Regions from separate parts of the Streptomyces sp. NRRL F-5650 genome, predicted to be linked through region 1. Evidence: riboswitches for the same ligand, from Rfam matches in the RefSeq annotation. Region 1 holds a riboswitch; the other holds the start of a gene.
The links. A riboswitch is a leader RNA that binds a small molecule or an ion and turns the genes downstream of it on or off. The one in region 1 is predicted to bind cyclic di-AMP.
Positions count from the first base shown of each region.

Region 2: it holds a riboswitch for cyclic di-AMP, as region 1 does, so the genes downstream of both, IG88_RS0119220 (transglycosylase SLT domain-containing protein) here and IG88_RS0122120 (M23 family metallopeptidase) in region 1, are expected to answer to the same signal.

Region 1 is NZ_JOGV01000026.1:40,524-45,028, reverse strand. Features, by position in the region: gene IG88_RS0122130 (TetR/AcrR family transcriptional regulator) at 1-147, shown strand, start outside; gene IG88_RS0122125 (SGNH/GDSL hydrolase family protein) at 119-904, opposite strand; gene IG88_RS0122120 (M23 family metallopeptidase) at 1,140-2,087, opposite strand; cyclic di-AMP (ydaO/yuaA leader) riboswitch at 2,092-2,249, opposite strand; gene IG88_RS0122115 (tyrosine-protein phosphatase) at 2,675-3,472, shown strand; gene IG88_RS38865 (DUF6126 family protein) at 3,496-3,615, opposite strand; gene IG88_RS0122105 (helix-turn-helix domain-containing protein) at 3,612-4,226, opposite strand; gene IG88_RS0122100 (aspartate aminotransferase family protein) at 4,312-4,505, opposite strand, start outside.
Region 2 is NZ_JOGV01000019.1:95,184-99,688, reverse strand. Features, by position in the region: gene IG88_RS0119225 (polyprenyl synthetase family protein) at 1-907, opposite strand, end outside; cyclic di-AMP (ydaO/yuaA leader) riboswitch at 1,683-1,839, shown strand; gene IG88_RS0119220 (transglycosylase SLT domain-containing protein) at 1,844-2,332, shown strand; gene IG88_RS0119215 (HAD family hydrolase) at 2,380-3,189, opposite strand; gene fahA (fumarylacetoacetase) at 3,533-4,505, shown strand, end outside.

The DNA.
Region 1 (4,505 bases):
CGGGCACAGGAGTGGGCGGACGAGGCACTGGCCCGCGAACTGGGCCTGGAGCGGGCGGACCTGGCGCCCCCGCGACGTCGGGGGGACACCGCACGGGCGCCGGAGACCCGCTCCCGGCTCAGGCCACCGAGGCGATCCGCGTCTTGATGTCGTCCGGCGACAGCGTGCCCTTGGCCGTCACGTGGTCGCCCGACGACTCGCCGCGCAGCCGGCGTCCGATCCACGGGACCAGGTACTCGCGCGCCCAGTGCACGTCGTCGCGGCGCACGTCCAGCGTGCCGCGCGGCGGCAGGGGCGGCCAGGGCTGGTCGGGGTCGGCCGGGACGCGCAGGCCCAGTGCCTGTCCGGCGCGGAGCGCCACGCGGGTGTGGCCCTCCGGCGACAGGTGCAGCCGGTCCGCGTCCCACGCCCTGCGGTCCTGGACGCCGCGGAGCGACCAGAGGTCCAGCACGGGGCAGCCGTAGCGGTCGGCGACGGCGCGGACGTGTCCGTTGTACGTGGCGATCTTGCCGCGCAGGTGCTTGAGGACGGGCACCCCGCGGGTGTCGAACCCGGTGGTCACCAGGACGGTGCCGGCCGCGGCGGTCAGTGCGGCCACCGCCCGTTCGAACCGCTCGGCGACCTCGTCGGGGTCGGTGCCGGGCCGGATGATGTCGTTGCCGCCCGCCGCGAACGAGACCAGGTCCGGCGCGAGGGCCTCGACCCGCGGGACCTGTTCCGCCACGATCTGGTCGAGGAGCCTGCCGCGCACGGCGAGGTTCGTGTACGTGAAGTCGCCCTCGGGGCGCCGGTCGGCGAGCAGGACGGCCAGTCGGTCGGCCCAGCCGACGAACGCGCCGTCGGGGCCGGGGTCGCCGACGCCCTCGGTGAAGCTGTCCCCCACCGCCACGTACGACCCGATCACTGCTCTGCTGTCACTCTTCGAATCGTCTGCCACGTCGGCCCATGATTCACCTTGGAATGTGACCTACGCGACCGTAGGAAAGGGTTGACGGGCGGTGAGATAAGCCACTCCTAAAGTGTTCGTCAATTCCGGAATACGGCGGAGGGCGGGTCCGCCGCACAGCGGGTGCGCCGAAGGCCGGACCCGGGGATCGGGGTCCGGCCTTCGGGGCGCGGCGACCGCGCGGAACCGGTCGTCAGACGGAGACGCCGTGCGAGCGCAGGAACGCGATCGGGTCGATGTCCGAGCCGTAGTCCGGCGTGGTGCGGATCTCGAAGTGCAGGTGCGGGCCGGTCACGTTGCCGGTGGCACCCGAGAGCCCGACCTGCTGGCCCGCCGTCACCGACTGGCCGGCGGAGACGGAGAGCGAGGAGAGGTGGGCGTACTGGGCGTAGTGGCCGTCGGCGAGCTTGATGACGACCTGGTTGCCGTACGCGCCGCCCCAGCCGGCCGAGACGACGGTGCCCGCGCCGACGGCCTTGAGCGAGGTGCCGGTCGGGACGACGAAGTCGGTGCCGGTGTGGTAGCCGCTGGACCACATGCTGCCGGACTGGTGGTACGGGGTGCCGACGGTGCCGCCCGCGACGGGGGAGGTGTAGCCGCTGGTGGTGCCCGCGGACTGGGTGCCGGTGTCCGAGGACCGGGAGGAGGAGGTCGTCGCGGCGTCCGCCGGCTTCTCGGCGGCGGTCTTCTCGGCGGGCTTCTTGGCGGGCTTCTCGGCGGTCTTCTGCGACGGCGCGGAGGACGGCGCCGACGACTTGGCCGCCTTGCCGGCGATCGAGAGCTTGAGCCCGGGGTGGATCAGCGACGGGTCGGACCCGACGGCCTCGCGGTTGTCCGCGTAGAGCTTCTTCCAGCCGCCGTCGACGTGCTGCTCGTCGGCGATCTTCGAAAGGTAGTCACCGCTCTTCACGGTGTACGTCCGGGAATCCGAGTTCTTGCCGGAGCCGTTCGCGGCGGCCTTCTCGGCCGACGCCGGAACGGACTGCGCGGACTGCCCGGAAACGGAGTGCGCGGGAGCGGCGTTGGCGGCGGCGGCACCCAGCAGCGGCAGCGCGAGCGCGGCGCCGCCGGTTCCGGCGACGGCGATGGTGCGGGTCAGGCGCAGGGCCCTGGTACGGCGGTGCTTACCCTTCGCGGGCATGGCGAATTCCTCTCCGGCGCCTGCGAGGTGAGCTGTCGGGTGCGGGCTGGAGATGCCCGGCCGCGCCGGAACGCGGCTTTACCCCAAGCCGTTCCGGGAACCGGAACAGGCAGTTCTACCTGTGGGTCCCCCGCTCCTGCCGTGTACGGGTGGTGGATGAATACGGGCTCCGGTCGGCGGCAGGATTAGGCGTCCGTCCGGATCGGTGGTGAACGTAAGGGACCGGGACGCGCGGAAACAAGCGAGAGGTTCGCGCACCGGGCGTTTCCATTGATCCTTTACGGAAAAACGCGGTAACACTGCGTCGATTTCCGCCGCACCGCTTTCCCTGAATTCCCTTGGGAAGCGGCCCAATTACGTGAACATGACGGACAACGCACGGTCACGGATATGACGCTGCTCACGCACCTCTTGCCCACCCTTCGCCATTTCAGGGCCAGTTACCACCAAGACACCAATTCGGACAGACGACGCTTACCGGCCCGGAATGCCCCACTCGGAGCTGCTTTCCCGTACTGGTCATGCCGTATCGTCGAGTGGCACCCGCCGGCGAGCAGCGACGGCGGAACGGAGTGGGAGGAGCCCCCGTGACGCAGCAGGTCCCGTCGACCGAACCCGAGCTGAGCGGTGTGCGCAACTTCCGGGACGTGGGCGGACTGCCGACCGTGGACGGCCGGCGGGTACGGCAGGGGGTGCTGTTCCGCAGCGGGCACCTGGCGCACGCCACCGGTGAGGACGCCGCGTTCCTGGCCTCGCTGGGCCTGCACACGATCTTCGACTTCCGCAACGCGGCCGACCAGAAGCTGGAGGGCCCGGACGTCGAGCTGCCCGGCGTGCGCAATGTGAACCTTCCGCTGAGCGACCCGGCGGACGGGGCCGAGTTCTGGAAGATGGTCCGGGACGGAGACCTCGGCCAACTGCACGGGATCCTCGGCGACGGCAAGGGCGCCCGCCGGATGATCGCCTCCTACCGTTCGATCGTCACCGAGCGCACCGCGGAGCACTCCCGGATCCTGCACGCGCTCGCCGAGGACAGCGTGCCCGCGCTGATGCACTGCGCGGCCGGCAAGGACCGCGCGGGCCTGTCGATCGCGGTCACCCTCCTCGCCCTGGGCGTCGAGCGCGACGCGATCGTCGAGGACTACCTGAAGTCCAACGCCACGCACCGCCGCTACAAGGTGCACCGCAGCAGCTCCGCCGCCTCCGCCTACTCCCCCGAGGTCATGGAGCTGCTCAGCCCCCTCTTCGACGCGCGCGCCGAGTACCTGGCGGCGGCCTTCGAGACGATCGAGGAGACCTGGGGCGGCGTCGACGCCTACCTGGAGCAAGGGCTGCGGCTCACTCCCGGGACCCGGGAGCGCCTGCGCGAGCGCATGGTGGACTGAGCCGCCCGCCCGCGGACGGGGCGTTACTTGGCGCCCACCTCGAACAGCAGGTAGAGGAAGCCGCCGAAGACGTGCCCCAGGGCGATGTAGATGACCAGCCGCACCCACAGGGCGCGCGGGAACTTGTCCTCGATGGCACTCATGGCGTCTCTCCAGGGGTCGGGCCGAGGCACAGCGCGGCCGTCGGGCTCTGCAGCAGGGTGTGGACGAAGAGCAGCTCGACCCCGTCGGGGTCCTGGGCCGCGATCCGGTGCGGGGTCATGGAGTCGAAGTGGGCGCCGTCCCCGGCGGTGAGCCGGTGCTCGGTGTCTCCGAGGCGCAGCCGCAGCCGCCCACGCAGGACGTGGAGCCACTCCTCCCCGGGGTGCACCCGCACGACGTCGCCCTGGGAGCCGTGGGGCACCTGGACCCGCAGGGCCTGCATGCCACGGCCCGGCGCGCCCGCCCGGTAGTACGTCCAGCCGCCCGCGGCGGTGGGTTCCATGTCCGCGGCGCGCACGACGGCGTCCCGGTCGGCGGCCGTCTCGCCCAGCAGCCCGGCGACGGTCGTACCGTAGACGCGGGCGAGGGCGAGCAGCATCGGCAGCGAGGGCTGGCGCTGCCCGGTCTCCAGACGGGAGAGGTGGGCGGGCGACAGCCCCGCGGCGCGGGCCGCGGCCTCGAGGGTGAGGGCGGCCCGCCGCCGCAGTTCACGCAGTTGGGGCGCGACGGCGGCGACCGCGCCCTCGGCGGGGCCGGTCTCGGAGGAGCTCATGCCTCCATTCAGCCCGAGATTTGCCCGACGGGCAAATTCCTTGCCTCAGAGGCAAAAGCCCCGCGGAAAGGAGTGTGCAGCACGCTCAGCGGTTGGCCACCGCCTGCTTGACCAGGGTCTTCCCGAAGTCCCACATCAGGCCACCGCCGTGGTGCGCGTCCTCCATCACCTCCGTGAAGGCGTCGACGAACCGGTCGGCGTCGTCGGTGTCGATGATCAGCGGCGGGATCAGCTTGATCACCTCCAGGTGGTCGCCGGACACCTGGGTCAGGATCCGGT
Region 2 (4,505 bases), on a different contig from region 1:
GGACGGTGTCCTTGCGCGCCTGCTCCAGTGCGGGGTGGGCGCGCAGCAGGCGCAGCGCCTCGGCGTGCCGGGCGTCGTCGCTCAGGTCGGAGTCGAGCAGCTCGCACAGGGCGACGTCCTCGGCGAGCCCCAGCCGGGCCGCCCGCTCGCGCAGCCGCAGTACGGGCAGGGTGGGGATGCCCTCGCGCAGGTCCGTGCCGGGCGTCTTGCCGGACTCGTCGGAGTCGGAGGCGATGTCCAGGACGTCGTCGGCGAGCTGGAAGGCGACACCGAGCCGCTCGCCGTACTGGGTGAGCACGTCGACCACCGTCTCGTCGGCGCCGGACATCATCGCGCCGAAACGGCAGGAGACCGCCACCAGCGAGCCGGTCTTGCCGCCCAGGACGTCCAGGTAGTGGTCGACCGGGTCGCGGCCGTCCTGCGGTCCCGCCGTCTCCAGGATCTGGCCGGTGACCAGCCGCTCGAACGCGAGGGCCTGGACACGGACGGCCTCGGGTCCGAGGTCGGCGAGGATCTGCGAGGCGCGGGCGAAGAGGAAGTCGCCGGTGAGGACCGCGACCGAGTTGCCCCAGCGGGTGTTCGCGCTGGGCACCCCGCGCCGCACGGCGGCCTCGTCCATCACGTCGTCGTGATACAGCGTGGCGAGGTGGGTCAGCTCCACGACCACGGCCGAGGGCACGATCCCCGGGGCGTAGGGGTCGCCGAACTGGGCCGAGAGCATCACCAGCAGCGGCCGGAACCGTTTGCCGCCGGCCCGCACCAGGTGCTGGGCGGCCTCCGTGATGAACGGCACCTCGCTTTTGGTTGCCTCAAGCAACCCTTCCTCGACAGCAACCAATCCGGCCTGGACATCGGCTTCCAGAGCCTGGTCCCGCACGCTCAGCCCGAACGGCCCGACGACGGTCACGAGGGGTCTCCTGTCTGCTGGTGTCTACTGGCGATTACCTGGTTTGTCGATAGGTCGCTGCCACCACTCAAGTCAGCGTATCCGGTCACGTTTCGATCACCGCTAGCGCCCACCGTTACAGGCCGGTCGGAATCAGATCATGAACGGTATGTTTTTGATCAGGTGATATGAGCAGATTTTGATCGATATCGCCAGACGGACGAGCCGGACCCCGGACCGGACGGACGGGACCCCGGACGGGCGGCACCCCCGGAGGGGACGAGCGGGCCGGACAGGACGAGCGGGCCGGAAGCCGCCGTCCAAGATCCCACCACTTCCCACAACGGCACGCACCCCCGGAACGTCACCCGATCGACATGCGCGCCCACACCCCGCACCACTGCCGCCGACCGGCACCCACGGGCCCACCCGCGGTCGCACTCCACACCCCACTTCCCCCTCTCCCGCGCCCGACACCCGAAGCCCTCCCGACCCGCGGCCGATTGGGGAATGATTGCGCTTAATGCCCGTTTTGCCGCGCTTGTTGAGTCCAGTGAGTTGGCTCACTCCGGCCCGCCTGCGGACAACCTCGCCGCAACCTGTGCCCTCCCTTTGCCCCACAAGCCAGTTGAGGCTTGGCAACCGCAAACGATCAAGAGCCTCAAACGGCCCAGACCAAGGTCAACTAGCACGTTGGGTGATTCCTGCACTTGTTCCGGACATGTGCTCTCGCATACGTTCCCGGCCTGTCGGGCGGACGCCGAATCCTGCCACCGCCCGTCGCACCGTCATCCACCCAACACACTCGCCGGCAGGAGCGGGGGACCCAAGGTAAGTCGCCGCACCGGTCACCACCGGGGCGGCTCGGGGTGAAGCCGTACCCGTCAGGGCGCGGCCGGGCACCTCCCCGCCCGAACCCGACAGCTCACCTCGCAGGCGTAAGGAGAGGGACACAGCATGTCTGCCAACGGTCTGAACCGTCACGCCCGCACGGGCCGCCTCGCCCGCAAGCTCGCCGTGGCCGGCACCGGTGCCGCGGTGCTCGCGCTGCCGCTCATCGGCGCCACCACCGCCTCCGCCGCCCCGGCGGCCGCCACCACCGCCGCCACGGCGACGACGACGTACCCGAACAACCTCGACGGCTGGATCCGCGAGTCGCTCGCCATCATGGCGCAGCACGGCATCCCCGGGACCTACGACGGCATCCACCGCAACATCATGCGGGAGTCCTCCGGCAACCCGTACGCCATCAACAACTGGGACATCAACGCCGTCAACGGCACCCCGTCCAAGGGCCTGCTCCAGGTGATCGACCCGACCTTCCAGGCGTACCACGTGCCCGGCACCTCCTGGGACCCGTACGACCCGGTCGCCAACATCACCGCCGCCTGCAACTACGCGGCCGACCGCTACGGCTCGATGGACAACGTCTTCAGCGCGTACTGAGCCGCGCCGCCGCGGCATCGCGGCCGGGAGACGCCGCGGCAGCGCGGCTAGGAGACACCGAAGATCCGCTCGAGGACGACGGCCACGCCGTCGTCCTCGTTCGTCGTGGTGACCTCGTCGGCCACCGCCTTGAGTTCCGGGTGGGCGTCGGCCATGGCGACGCCGTGGGCCGCCCACTGGAACATGGGAATGTCGTTGGGCATGTCTCCGAAGGCGATCGTCCGCCGCCGCTCCAGGCCGAGGTGCTCGGCGGCCAGCGCCAGACCGGTCGCCTTGGTGATGCCGCACGACTGGAGTTCGACCGTGCCGGGCCCCGACATGGTGACCGTCGCGAGGGAACCGACCACCGCGCGCGCCGTCGCCGCCAACTCGTCGTCGGTCAGCTCGGGGTGGCGCAGCAGCACCTTGCTGATCGGCGTGGACCACAGCTCCTCGCGCCGCTCGACGCGCACCGCGGGCAGAGTGGGGTGGGGCATCAGGTAGCCCGGCTCGATGAGGGTCAGCCCCCCGACGCCGTCCTGGTCGACGGCGGCGGACACCTGGCCCACCTCCGCCTCGATCTTGCCGAGCGCGGTCTCGGCCAGTTCCCGGTCCAGGGTGACGGACCACAGCATGCGGTGGGCGCCGGCGTCGTACACCTGCGCGCCCTGCCCGCAGACCGCGAGCCCCGTGCAGCCGAGGCGGTCGAGCAGGGAACGCACCCGGGGGGCCGGCCGGCCCGTCACCACCAGGTGCCGCGCACCCGCCCCGGCGACCCGCGCCAGCGCGGCCAGCGACCGGTCGGAGACGGTGTCGTCGCCGCGGAGCAGCGTGCCGTCCAGGTCGGTGGCGACTAGGGAATACGTGGTGCGGTCCATGATCAGAGAATACGGACACCGCACCCTTCGGACTCACCCGCGACCGCTTCCGAACGAGGACGTAGCGAGTGCCTTCGAACCCGGCCGCGGATGCACGCGGACGCCCGATCGTGCACACAACCTGACACATCATCGGCTGAGCCACTCCGGGCTTCCGCGCCGGTGAGCGGCGCCGCGGGGGCCCGGGCGCCGCTCACCGGCCACGCCGCGCGCCGCCTGCGGCCACGCCGGGGCGCCCCCTCCGGTCGCACTGCCCAAGACCGGTGCCTCACCCGTAACGTGGCCCGCACGACACACAGCGCGCACGGCGCACATGGCGAGCACGAAAGCGAGGCAGCACCCGATGCCCCCCTTCGATGTCCCCGAGGGCGACCCCTTCGGCCCGCACAACCTTCCGTACGGCGTGTTCTCGATCCCCGGCTCACGGGAGCGGACGGTGGGCGTCCGGCTCGGCGACCACGTCCTCGACGCGGGCGCGGCGGCCCACGCGCTCGGCTCGCCGTACGCGTCCCTGCTCGCGCGGCCCACCCTCAACCCCCTGCTGGCCGCCGGGCGCACGGCCTGGTCGGACGTGCGGCGGGCGCTGACGGCGTGGCTGACGGTGCCCTCCCACCGCGAGACCCTCGAACCCCTCTTCCACCCGCTGTCGTCGGTGACCCTGCACCTGCCCTTCGAAGTCGCCGACTACGTCGACTTCTACGCCTCCGAGAACCACGCCAGGAACGTCGGCCAGATCTTCCGCCCCGACGCCGCCGACTCCCTCACCCCGAACTGGAAACACCTCCCGATCGGCTACCACGGACGCTCCGGCACGGTCGTCGTCTCCGGCACGGACGTCGTCCGCCCGTCGGGGCAGCGCAAGGCGCCGTCCGACGCCGCTCCCGTCTTCGGCCCGTCCGTCCGGCTCGACATCGAGGCCGAGGTCGGCTTCGTCGTGGGCGTGCCGTCGGAACTCGGCAGCCCGGTGGCGCTCGGCGACTTCCGCGAGCACGTCTTCGGGCTGTGCCTGCTCAACGACTGGTCGGCGCGCGACATCCAGGCCTGGGAGTACGTCCCCCTCGGCCCCTTCCTCGGCAAGTCCTTCGCCACGTCGGTGTCTGCGTGGATCACCCCGCTGGACGCCCTGGAGGAGGCGAGGGTGGCCCCGCCCGAGCGCACGCACCCGCTGCTGCCCTACCTGGACGACACCGACGGCGGCCACGACGAACCCGGCGGCTACGACCTGCGGATCTCCGTCGCCGTCAACGGCCACGTCGTCTCCGAGCCGCCGTTCTCCACCATGTACTGGACGGCTGCCCAGCAGTTGGCCCACATGA